Regions from separate parts of the Aliiglaciecola sp. NS0011-25 genome, predicted to be linked through region 3. Evidence: predicted binding sites of a transcription regulator. Region 3 holds the regulator's gene; each other region holds the start of a gene.
What was found. The regulator sigma-54, encoded in region 3, starts transcription at its own class of promoters, with help from an activator protein. The targets are predictions, from matches to a motif close to GTTGGCACGNNNNTNGNNT.
Positions count from the first base shown of each region.

Region 1: a site for sigma-54 is predicted at 1,516-1,534, ahead of glnK (P-II family nitrogen regulator). Genes of this name have one in related genera too.
Region 2: a site for sigma-54 is predicted at 1,130-1,148, ahead of flgB (flagellar basal body rod protein FlgB). Genes of this name have one in related genera too.

Region 1 covers NZ_BAABWR010000010.1:114,088-117,349, reverse strand. Annotated here, with positions in the region: gene mrcB (penicillin-binding protein 1B) at 1-443, shown strand, start outside; gene ABWV72_RS10535 (hypothetical protein) at 478-1,302, opposite strand; gene glnK (P-II family nitrogen regulator) at 1,587-1,925, shown strand; gene ABWV72_RS10525 (ammonium transporter AmtB) at 1,947-3,191, shown strand.
Region 2 covers NZ_BAABWR010000014.1:6,758-10,019, forward strand. Annotated here, with positions in the region: gene ABWV72_RS13090 (chemotaxis protein CheV) at 1-212, shown strand, start outside; gene ABWV72_RS13095 (CheR family methyltransferase) at 242-1,078, shown strand; gene flgB (flagellar basal body rod protein FlgB) at 1,185-1,589, shown strand; gene flgC (flagellar basal body rod protein FlgC) at 1,586-2,008, shown strand; gene ABWV72_RS13110 (flagellar hook assembly protein FlgD) at 2,035-2,721, shown strand; gene flgE (flagellar hook protein FlgE) at 2,762-3,262, shown strand, end outside.
Region 3 covers NZ_BAABWR010000020.1:78,056-81,317, reverse strand. Annotated here, with positions in the region: gene lptC (LPS export ABC transporter periplasmic protein LptC) at 1-52, shown strand, start outside; gene lptA (lipopolysaccharide transport periplasmic protein LptA) at 39-596, shown strand; gene lptB (LPS export ABC transporter ATP-binding protein) at 596-1,321, shown strand; gene ABWV72_RS16710 (RNA polymerase factor sigma-54) at 1,383-2,861, shown strand; gene hpf (ribosome hibernation promoting factor) at 2,889-3,176, shown strand; gene ptsN (PTS IIA-like nitrogen regulatory protein PtsN) at 3,195-3,262, shown strand, end outside.

The sequences.
Region 1 (3,262 bases), on a different contig from region 3:
TGCATAAAGTCACCTTAGAGGGCACCGCGAAACAAATTAGACGGCGTTTTCCAACGATTAATATGGCCGGCAAGACCGGTACAACTGATGATTATCGAGATAGTTGGTTCAGTGGTTACGACAAAAATATATTAGTAACCAGTTGGATTGGCACTGATGATAACAAAAGTACCGGGTTAACTGGTGCCAGTGGTGCATTGCGATTATTTATGGATTTCCAGTTATTGCAAGAACCTAAGTCACTCGTTCGTCGCTTCCCTAAAGGTTTAGGGATCGCACATTTTAATCCGCAAACCGGTAGAGCGACGCAAGCGGGATGTCAAACAAGCATGAGTTTGCCAGCCATATTAGAAGTGCTGCCGAAACGAGCCGATAAATGTGATACCAAAAATCCGAAGATCCAAGAGCGCAAGAGCTTTTGGGAAAGGCTTTTTGGTAATTAACCAAAAAGTTAATTATTAATATTCAAAACTGACATTAACGTTTGTCTTTGGGGGGCATTGGTTTTTTCACATGTTTGTCTAAGAACGGCGCTAAATCGGTCGGTTTACTGCAATCTAAACTACCACCAGTAAAGGTGGATAAAACGGCAATGGTTTTATTTACTGTTGAGCTGCAATCCACTCGTACCGAGTTACTTTCTCTTAGTTTTTCATCGTCCGTTTTAAAGGGATCAAACTTAGGTAAATTCAAATCAGGCGACTCTCTTTGCTGACGATAGCGCTGCGCCTCCTGTTCAGCCATGCGTTGATTGGCTTGGGCTGAGTGATCTAACAAATGTTTTTGCGCTAAGTTTCGTGAGGTCTCAACCTGAGTGTCAGTGTTAGTTTTGTCTGGAAAATCAATCGAAGGCAAATCTTCCCGTCTTGAATCATTTTCAATAGGGGGTATTTGCGGTGTTACCTGTTCAACAATTTCGGGCGCTTCATTAGGTTCGATGGTATCTGCTGGTGGTAACGTTTCTGACACTTCTATTTCAGTTACTTCTACGTCTTCAATAACTTGGTCTGCTTGTTGTTTTTGTTGATTATCATCAGGTTTGGCCAGCGCTTCTGGTTCAGATAACGGTTCAACAGTTTCGATTTCGGCAGCTTCTTCCACAACTTTTGGCGCAGGCAAAAATACGAGTTTGGCGTTGATCGCAGAAACCTCTTGCTCGATTTTTGTTGGGATAATAATTCGTTGTTGAGACAAAATCCACCAACCAATCAGGCCATGAGCAAGCACGGAAATAAACAACACTTTTCGTAGAGAATTGTTTTTCGTTTTGGTTGGAAGGTGTTGTTGACGTTCAAAATCCAAGGTGAGCGCTATCCAGCATTAATATTTGTGAACTTGATTCGACAATAGACTTGCAGTACCTCCTTTAGTTCCCTAAAAGCAACACTTTCGAAATACATCCAGACAGCGCACCCAGAACGTGCAAAAATAGGTATTTGCACACAATTGGTGCGTAAGTTGACTGTTTAATCTGCTTTTTTTAATCTAAGTCTTTGATTTTTATGTGTAAACATTAGTGGCATAAGACTTGTTTTAAGAATGGAGCGTTTCAATAAAAACAAATTCAAAATACCGGGAGTAACACAATGAAACTAGTAACTGCGATAGTTAAGCCTTTCAAGCTTGATGATGTTCGCGAAGCCATTTCAGAGATTGGCATTGATGGTTTGACTGTCACTGAAGTGAAAGGCTTTGGACGTCAAAAAGGTCATACCGAATTGTACCGTGGTGCAGAATACCAAGTGGACTTTTTACCAAAAGTTAAACTGGAAATTGCGGTTCAAGACGATCATGTTGAACGTTTAGTTGAAGCTATTGTTAGCGCAGCGAAAACGGGCAAGATTGGAGACGGAAAAGTATTTGTGTATGACTTAGAGCATGCAGTACGTATCCGTACGGGTGAAACTGACGGCGAAGCCATTTAAGTAGCAGGGCAGGAGAAAATCATGGAAATTACATTCGAACTTGGGTATGCACTAGATACCTTTTACTTTTTGATATGTGGCGCCTTAGTCATGTGGATGGCAGCTGGCTTTACAATGCTAGAAGCCGGTTTAGTGCGTGCTAAAAACACCACTGAAATATTAACTAAAAACATTACTTTGTACGCAGTCGCTTGTATCATGTATATGGTATGTGGCTACTCAATTATGTACGGTGGAGACGACTTCACATTGTTCCTTAGCGGAATCGTAGGTGACGGCGCAACGGGTGAAGCAGAACCTGCTACCTATGCTCCTTCAGCAGACTTCTTCTTCCAAGTAGTATTTGTTGCAACTGCAATGTCAATCGTTTCAGGCGCGGTCGCTGAGCGTATGAAATTGTGGTCTTTCCTTGCATTTGCCGTAATCTTAACTGGTTTCATCTATCCAATGGAAGGTTCTTGGACTTGGGGTGGCGCTTCTGTATTCGGTATGTATACACTTGGTGACCTAGGTTTCTCTGACTTTGCTGGTTCAGGTATTGTACATATGGCCGGTGCTGCAGCTGCTTTAGCTGGTGTGTTGATACTAGGTGCTCGTAAAGGTAAATATACTGCCGATGGCAAAATTAATGCGATTCCAGGCGCTAACTTACCGTTAGCAACATTAGGTACATTTATCCTGTGGATGGGTTGGTTTGGTTTCAACGGTGGTTCTGTTCTTGCGACAGCTACTGTAGAAAGTGCTAATGCTGTTGCTGTAGTATTTATGAATACTAACGCTGCTGCTGCTGGTGGCCTAGTTGCTGCACTTATTCTAGCGCGTATCTTGTTTGGTAAAGCTGACCTTACTATGGCTTTAAACGGTGCGTTAGCTGGTTTGGTTGCTATTACTGCAGAGCCTTCTACTCCAACTCCACTGCAAGCTACTTTGTTCGGAGCTATCGGCGGTCTATTGGTAGTTGGAAGCATTGTTGCTCTAGATAAAATGAAAATTGATGATCCAGTAGGTGCTATCTCTGTTCACGGTGTGGTAGGTCTTTTAGGACTTCTACTAGTACCTATTACAAATGATGGTTCTTCTTTCTCTGGTCAAATCATCGGTGCTATCACAATCTTTGTATGGGTATTCGTAACTAGCTTGGTTGTATGGTTAATACTTAAAGCTATCATCGGTATTCGTGTAAGCGAAGAAGAAGAGTTCGAAGGTGTAGATATTGGCGAATGTGGTTTGGAAGCATACCCAGACTTCACTGGTGGACGTTCTTAATACCTACTCTTTAAGAAAAACACAGAGGGCGAATAAAAAAATAAGAATAATCAGAATAATAACAACATCGT
Region 2 (3,262 bases), on a different contig from region 3:
CTGACATAGAAATGCCGGAAATGGATGGTTATACACTTACTGCAGAGATCAAAAACACACCGGAGCTAAGCAAACTCAAAGTAGTATTGCATACTTCTTTAAGCGGTGTATTTAATCAAGCAATGGTACAAAAAGTTGGAGCAGACGACTTTATTGCTAAATTTCACCCAGATGAGCTAGCGTCAGCTGTGCAAAAATGGTTTAACAAATAAAGCTCTACTTTACCTACGGAAATTAATGTTTGAAATTAGATCAATTAGCGCCGCACGAATTCTTAGAGTTTACGCATTTTTTAGAGCGTCAGTGCGGTATTGTACTAAATGAGAAAAAAAGCTATTTAGTTTATAGTCGCCTAGGACCCTTGGTTCGCCAAGAAAACTTGGCAAGTATTTCTGAGTTACTGAAGATCGCGTATAGCGGCCATTCCCCCAAGATGCGGGAAAAAGTCGTTGATGCTATGACTACTAATGAAACCTTGTGGTTCCGTGACAAATACCCCTTCGAAATTCTATCTAATAGATTGTTAACTGAGCTTTCTAAAGCAAAGCGTAAAGTGAGAATTTGGAGCGCAGCTTGTTCGTCCGGGCAAGAACCATTTTCCATTGCAATGTGTATTCAAGAATATAAAAGAGCTAATCCTAGAGCCTTCCCGTTAGGCGTGGAGATTGTTGCTACCGATATCTCAACTGATATGCTTCAGCGGGCTAAAACCGGCAAGTTTGATAGTATTTCGATTAGCAGAGGTTTGTCGGAGGAACGTAAAGAGCGTTTTTTTAAAGCGGTCGATAACAACCACATGCAATTGGATAAAGAAATCGTCTCTATGGTGAATTTTAAACCTCAGAACTTACTAAATAGTTATTCTGGGCTAGGCCGATTTGACGTGGTTTTTTGTCGAAATGTGCTGATTTATTTTTCTGTAAACAATAAGCGGAAAATACTGCAACAAATTGCCGCTTGCCTGCAAAACGATGGGGCTTTATTTCTTGGCGCATCTGAATCTATCGCTGAATTGAATCAATTATTCACTTTGGTGCGCAATAATCCCGGTCTGTTCTATATTAAAAAAGCTAACTAATACATACTGTTATGTAATATCCACGGTTCATCCGTATCCACCTCCCTATGTCTTGGCATAACCCTTGCTAAATTTCTCACAAGCGAGTTTTTAAGATGAGAACAACATGGCAATCAGTCTTGATAAATTAACCGGACTTCACGACCGAGCAATGCAGGTTAGAACCGAAACTATGGAAGTTATTTCTGGAAATTTGGCAAATGCTAATACGCCAGGATACAAAGCCCGTGGTGTAGATTTTCAGAAAGCCATGCAATCAGCAAATCAAGATCGTCAGCAAAATATGACACGTACCCATGAAAAGCACTTTGAAGGTTCAATGCAATCTCAAGCAAGTATTGAATTTCGAATTCCATTACAACCTGATACTGGTGATGGTAATACGGTAGAGGTGCAAGCTGAACGTAATGCCTTTTTGGAAAATGGAATGCGCTATCAGGCAAGCATCCAATTTTTGACTGGCAAGATTAAAGGTATGAAAAAAGCACTAGCTGGAGGGCAAGGCGCATGAGTTTATTTAGAGTTATGGATATTGCAAGCACTGGCATGTCTGCAGAGAGTGTTCGATTGAATACAACGGCCAGTAACATTGCCAATGCAAATAGCGTCAGTAGTAGTTATGACGCCACATACAAGGCTCGCCATCCTGTTTTTGCTGCCGAAATGCAACGTGCAACAGAGTCACAATCTCAAGGCGCAGGTGTACAAGTATTAGGTATTGTTGAAAGCCAAAAGCCACTGCAAATCGAATACAGCCCAGGTCACCCAATGGCAGACAGTAATGGCTATATCTACAAGCCAAATGTGAATGTGGTTGAGGAAATGGCAGACATGATGTCAGCGTCAAAATCTTATGAAACCAATGTTCAGTTGGCAGACACTACAAAACGTATATTCAGACGTGTGTTGCAACTTGGTCAGGGTCAATAAATCACTGATTTAGTGAGGAAAGTAACGTGGAAATATCAAAATCGACAGGATTAGATTCTAACCTGTATGTACAAGAAGAAACCGTGCCTATTGATGATGGCAGTAATGAAAGGTTAAGTCAGGAAGACTTTTTCTCTTTGCTAACTGAGCAATTAGCTAATCAAGATCCTACCAAACCTGTAGATAACGATCAGATGGTATCACAAATGACCAGCTTCAGTATTTCTGAAGGTATTGATTCACTGAATACTAAATTTTCTGAATTTGCTTCTAGCATGACCTCAAACCAAGCATTACAGGCTTCCAGCCTTATTGGTCAAGATGTCTTATTACAAGGTAACGTTGGATATTTAAGCGATACTAGTAACGGCGTAACCGGGGTGGTTATTTCCGATCAAACCACTCAAGATTTACAAATTACCATTGAGTCTGAAGCCGGCGAATTAATTAAAACCATTGATGCTGGTACACAGTCGGCAGGTAATATTGAATTTAGTTGGGATGGTAAAGATGCTAACGGCAATCCTTTGCCAGCCGGCAATTATGCAGTTTATGCACAAGGTACACAAAACGGCGAGTCAACAACCTTACCTACAGCGGTCAATAGGCATGTAGATAGCGTTAGTTTTGCGAGTAACAATCAAGGTGTCATTTTAAATTTGGATGGCGAAACAAGTGTCAATTTGAGTGATGTCATTCAAATCGGTGGTTAATTAAAAAATGTTAGCCCTTTAGTTTAGGAGAGAATAAACGATGTCTTTTAACATAGCATTAAGCGGTGTTTCAGCTGCTCAAAAAGATCTAGATGTCACTGCAAATAACATTGCAAACGTAAATACTGTCGGTTTTAAAGAATCTCGTGCCGAATTCGGTGACGTTTATGCTTCGTCGCTATTGGCAGCCGGTAATACAAAAGTTGGCGACGGTGTCTTAACCCAAGATGTTGCTCAGCAATTTTCTCAAGGTAGTCTTCAGTTTACCAATACAGCACTGGATTTGGCGATTACTGGAAATGGTTTTTTTGCCACGACTCCTGAAATAACCTCTCGTGATTTTTCATTTACTCGAGCAGGGCAGTTTAAGCTTGATCAAGATAACTTTGTGGTTAATTCCAACGGTGATAACTTAATGGGCTTCCCGGTCAACGCTGATGGTACCTCTTCATCTGTGGCTTTGAGCACAACTATTCCGGTGAGAATTCCAGACTCTTCAGGCTCACCACAACAAACCACCGAAGTTGCACCTCGCTTTAAT
Region 3 (3,262 bases):
ACAGGAATATGAACTTAAAAATCATGTGCAAACTCAATATGCGCCGCGTTAGCGCTTTATTTATTAGCTTAATGTTCAGCGCCGCTATTATTGCCGGTGAGAACGATTTTAGCTTGCCAATCAAAGTTGACTCAAAGTCGAATTTTTTTGATGGCAAAACCAAAACGTCGATATTTAGAAAAGACGTCAAAATCACCCAAGGTAGCCTTGAAATTTTGGCTGACGAAGTCGAGGTTATTGCGGGTTTAGGGGAAGGTAAAGAAGTTTTTATTGCCCGAGGTAAACCAGCAAAATACAGCCAAACCCTCGATGATGGCAGTAATATTAGCGCCGCGGCCAATGAAATTAAATATGAAGTATCGAATCGTACTCTGACACTCAATGGTGCAGCCGAATTAAATCAGGATAGTAGCCTTGTTAAAGGTGAATCGATTCAATTTAATATGGAATTAGAGCAATTGATAGCAGAAAGTGACGGCAACGCAGAAGGCGGTGTCACTGCCATTTTCCAACCCGAAAGCATTCGCAATCGGCAAACTGACGACACTAAAAAAACTGAAGAAGAGCAAGACAAGTTGCAGGATGAAAAACCTTAATGGCAACGTTAAAAGCGACCAATTTAGCGAAGTCTTATAAATCTCGGCAAGTGGTGCGAGATGTAAGCATTGAAGTTTCTACTGGACAGATTGTTGGCCTGTTAGGTCCCAATGGTGCTGGTAAAACGACGACCTTCTATATGATTGTTGGGTTAGTGCCACTCGATAAAGGCGAGATTTATATTGATCAGACCGAGTTAACCTTACAACCCATGCACATCCGTGCACGAAAAGGAATTGGTTATCTTCCTCAAGAATCATCTATATTTCGTAAGTTAACCGTTTACCAAAATATCATGGCAATTTTGCAAACCCGAAAAGAATTAAGTTCTGATCAGCGAGAAGAGCAAGCGGATGCATTATTGGATGAATTCAATATTAACCATATTCGTAACAGCCTTGGCATGAGTTTATCAGGCGGGGAGCGCAGAAGAGTCGAGATCGCTCGTGCATTAGCGGCCGCCCCTGAGTTTATTCTATTGGATGAACCCTTTGCTGGTGTTGACCCGATTTCAGTAAACGATATAAAAAAAATAATTCAACACCTACGCGATAGAGGTATTGGTGTATTAATAACTGATCATAATGTGCGTGAAACGCTAGACGTGTGTGAAAAAGCGTATATTGTGAGTCATGGTGAATTGATAGCTTCTGGAACCGCAGAAGAAGTTTTAAATAATCAACAAGTCAGAGATGTATACCTTGGCGAGCAATTCAAGCTATAGTAGAGGTATGTTGTTTTTAACCAAAGCTTTGTGGCTAAACAAGTAAGAATAAAAAAACTAAATGAAACCCTCGTTACAATTAAAATTCAGCCAGCAACTAACAATGACGCCTCAATTGCAACAGGCTATACGTCTATTGCAATTATCAACGCTGGATTTACAACAGGAAATACAGGAAGCGTTAGAATCGAATCCACTTTTAGAAGTAGAAGACGGTTCAGATATCCCTACTGGGGATTCCGCTTTAGCAGACAGTAATGACAAGTTCTCAGAGGAGACGGTATCCGCAAGTTCTGATTCCATGGATACAAACGAGGCATTAGAAAAAGCAGATATCCCAGACGAATTACCCATAGATAGCACATGGGACGAATATATCAGTGCCTCCTCAGCCCCCGCCTCAATAAGCGGTGGTAGTGGCGGCGATGACGACCAAATTTTCCAAGGTGAAACAACCGAAAATATTCAAGATCACCTATTGTGGCAGATGCGCTTAACGCCTTTTTCTGAAGTTGATACTGCCATAGCAATCGCAATTATCGACTCTATTGATGAGTCTGGTTACCTCACTATCAGCACCGAAGATGTTCTTGCTAGTCTCGACCATGAAGAGGTTGAACTTGATGAGGTGGAATGCGTTTTAAAACGTATTCAAATGTTCGACCCTATTGGTTCAGGCTCAAGAAATCCGCAAGAATGTTTAATGGTACAAATGAATCAATTTGCACCTGACACCCCTTGGTTAAATGAAGCTAAGTTATTAATCAGCGAATATGCTGACTTATTAGGCAGTAAAGATTACCGAACTTTAATGCGTAAAACTCGTCTAAAAGAAGACGAATTACGAGAAGCTATGCGGTTATTGCAAACACTCAATCCACGCCCTGGTAGTTCATTGTTAATCGGTGAATCTGAATACGTCATTCCAGATGTTTCAGTGATGAAGAAAAATGGTCGTTGGCAAGTTGAGCTAAATCCCGATAGTTTGCCTAAGCTGAATGTAAATCAGCAATATGCGGCAATGAGCCGGAACGCTAAAAACACCAGTGATAGTCAATTTATTCGGTCGCATATGCAAGAAGCCAAGTGGTTTATAAAAAGTCTAGAGAGTCGTAATGACACTTTACTCAAAGTCGCAAACTGCATTGTTCAGCAGCAGGTTGGTTTTTTTGAGCATGGACCTGAAATGATGAAACCAATGGTGTTAAATGATGTCGCAGAAATGGTAGATATGCATGAATCAACTATTTCCCGTGTTACCACACAGAAATATATGCATACACCTAGAGGAATTTATGAACTTAAATACTTTTTCTCCAGCCATGTAGCAACTGATTCTGGAGGAGAGTGTTCCTCAACGGCAATTCGCGCATTAATTAAAAAACTCGTCGCAGCAGAGCTTCCTACCAAGCCTCTTAGCGACAGTAAGATTGCTGATCTACTGGCAGACCAAGGTATTCAGGTCGCCCGTAGGACAATAGCAAAATACCGGGAGTCTTTATCGATCCCACCGTCTAACCAACGCAAGAGCCTGCTGTAGGCTCAACAACAGAAGGAATACGCTAATATGCAAATTAACCTTACTGGCCATCATGTAGAAATTACAGATTCTTTGCGAGATTATGTAGACAATAAATTTACAAAGCTAGAAAGGCATTTTGATCATATCAACAATGTCCATGTCATTCTTAATGTCGAGAAGCTTAATCAAAAAGCTGAAGCGACAGTTCATCTTAGCGGAGGCGAAGTATTTGCAACCTCAGAGCACAACGATATGTACGCAGCAATTGACGGATTGATAGATAAGCTTGATCGACAGGTAATCAAGCACAAGGAAAAAATTAAGCGTCATTAACATATATTAGATTAATTAATGGAAATTAAAGACATCCTTTCCCCTGACTGCACAAGTTGTGCAGTCCAGGGGACAAGTAAAAAACG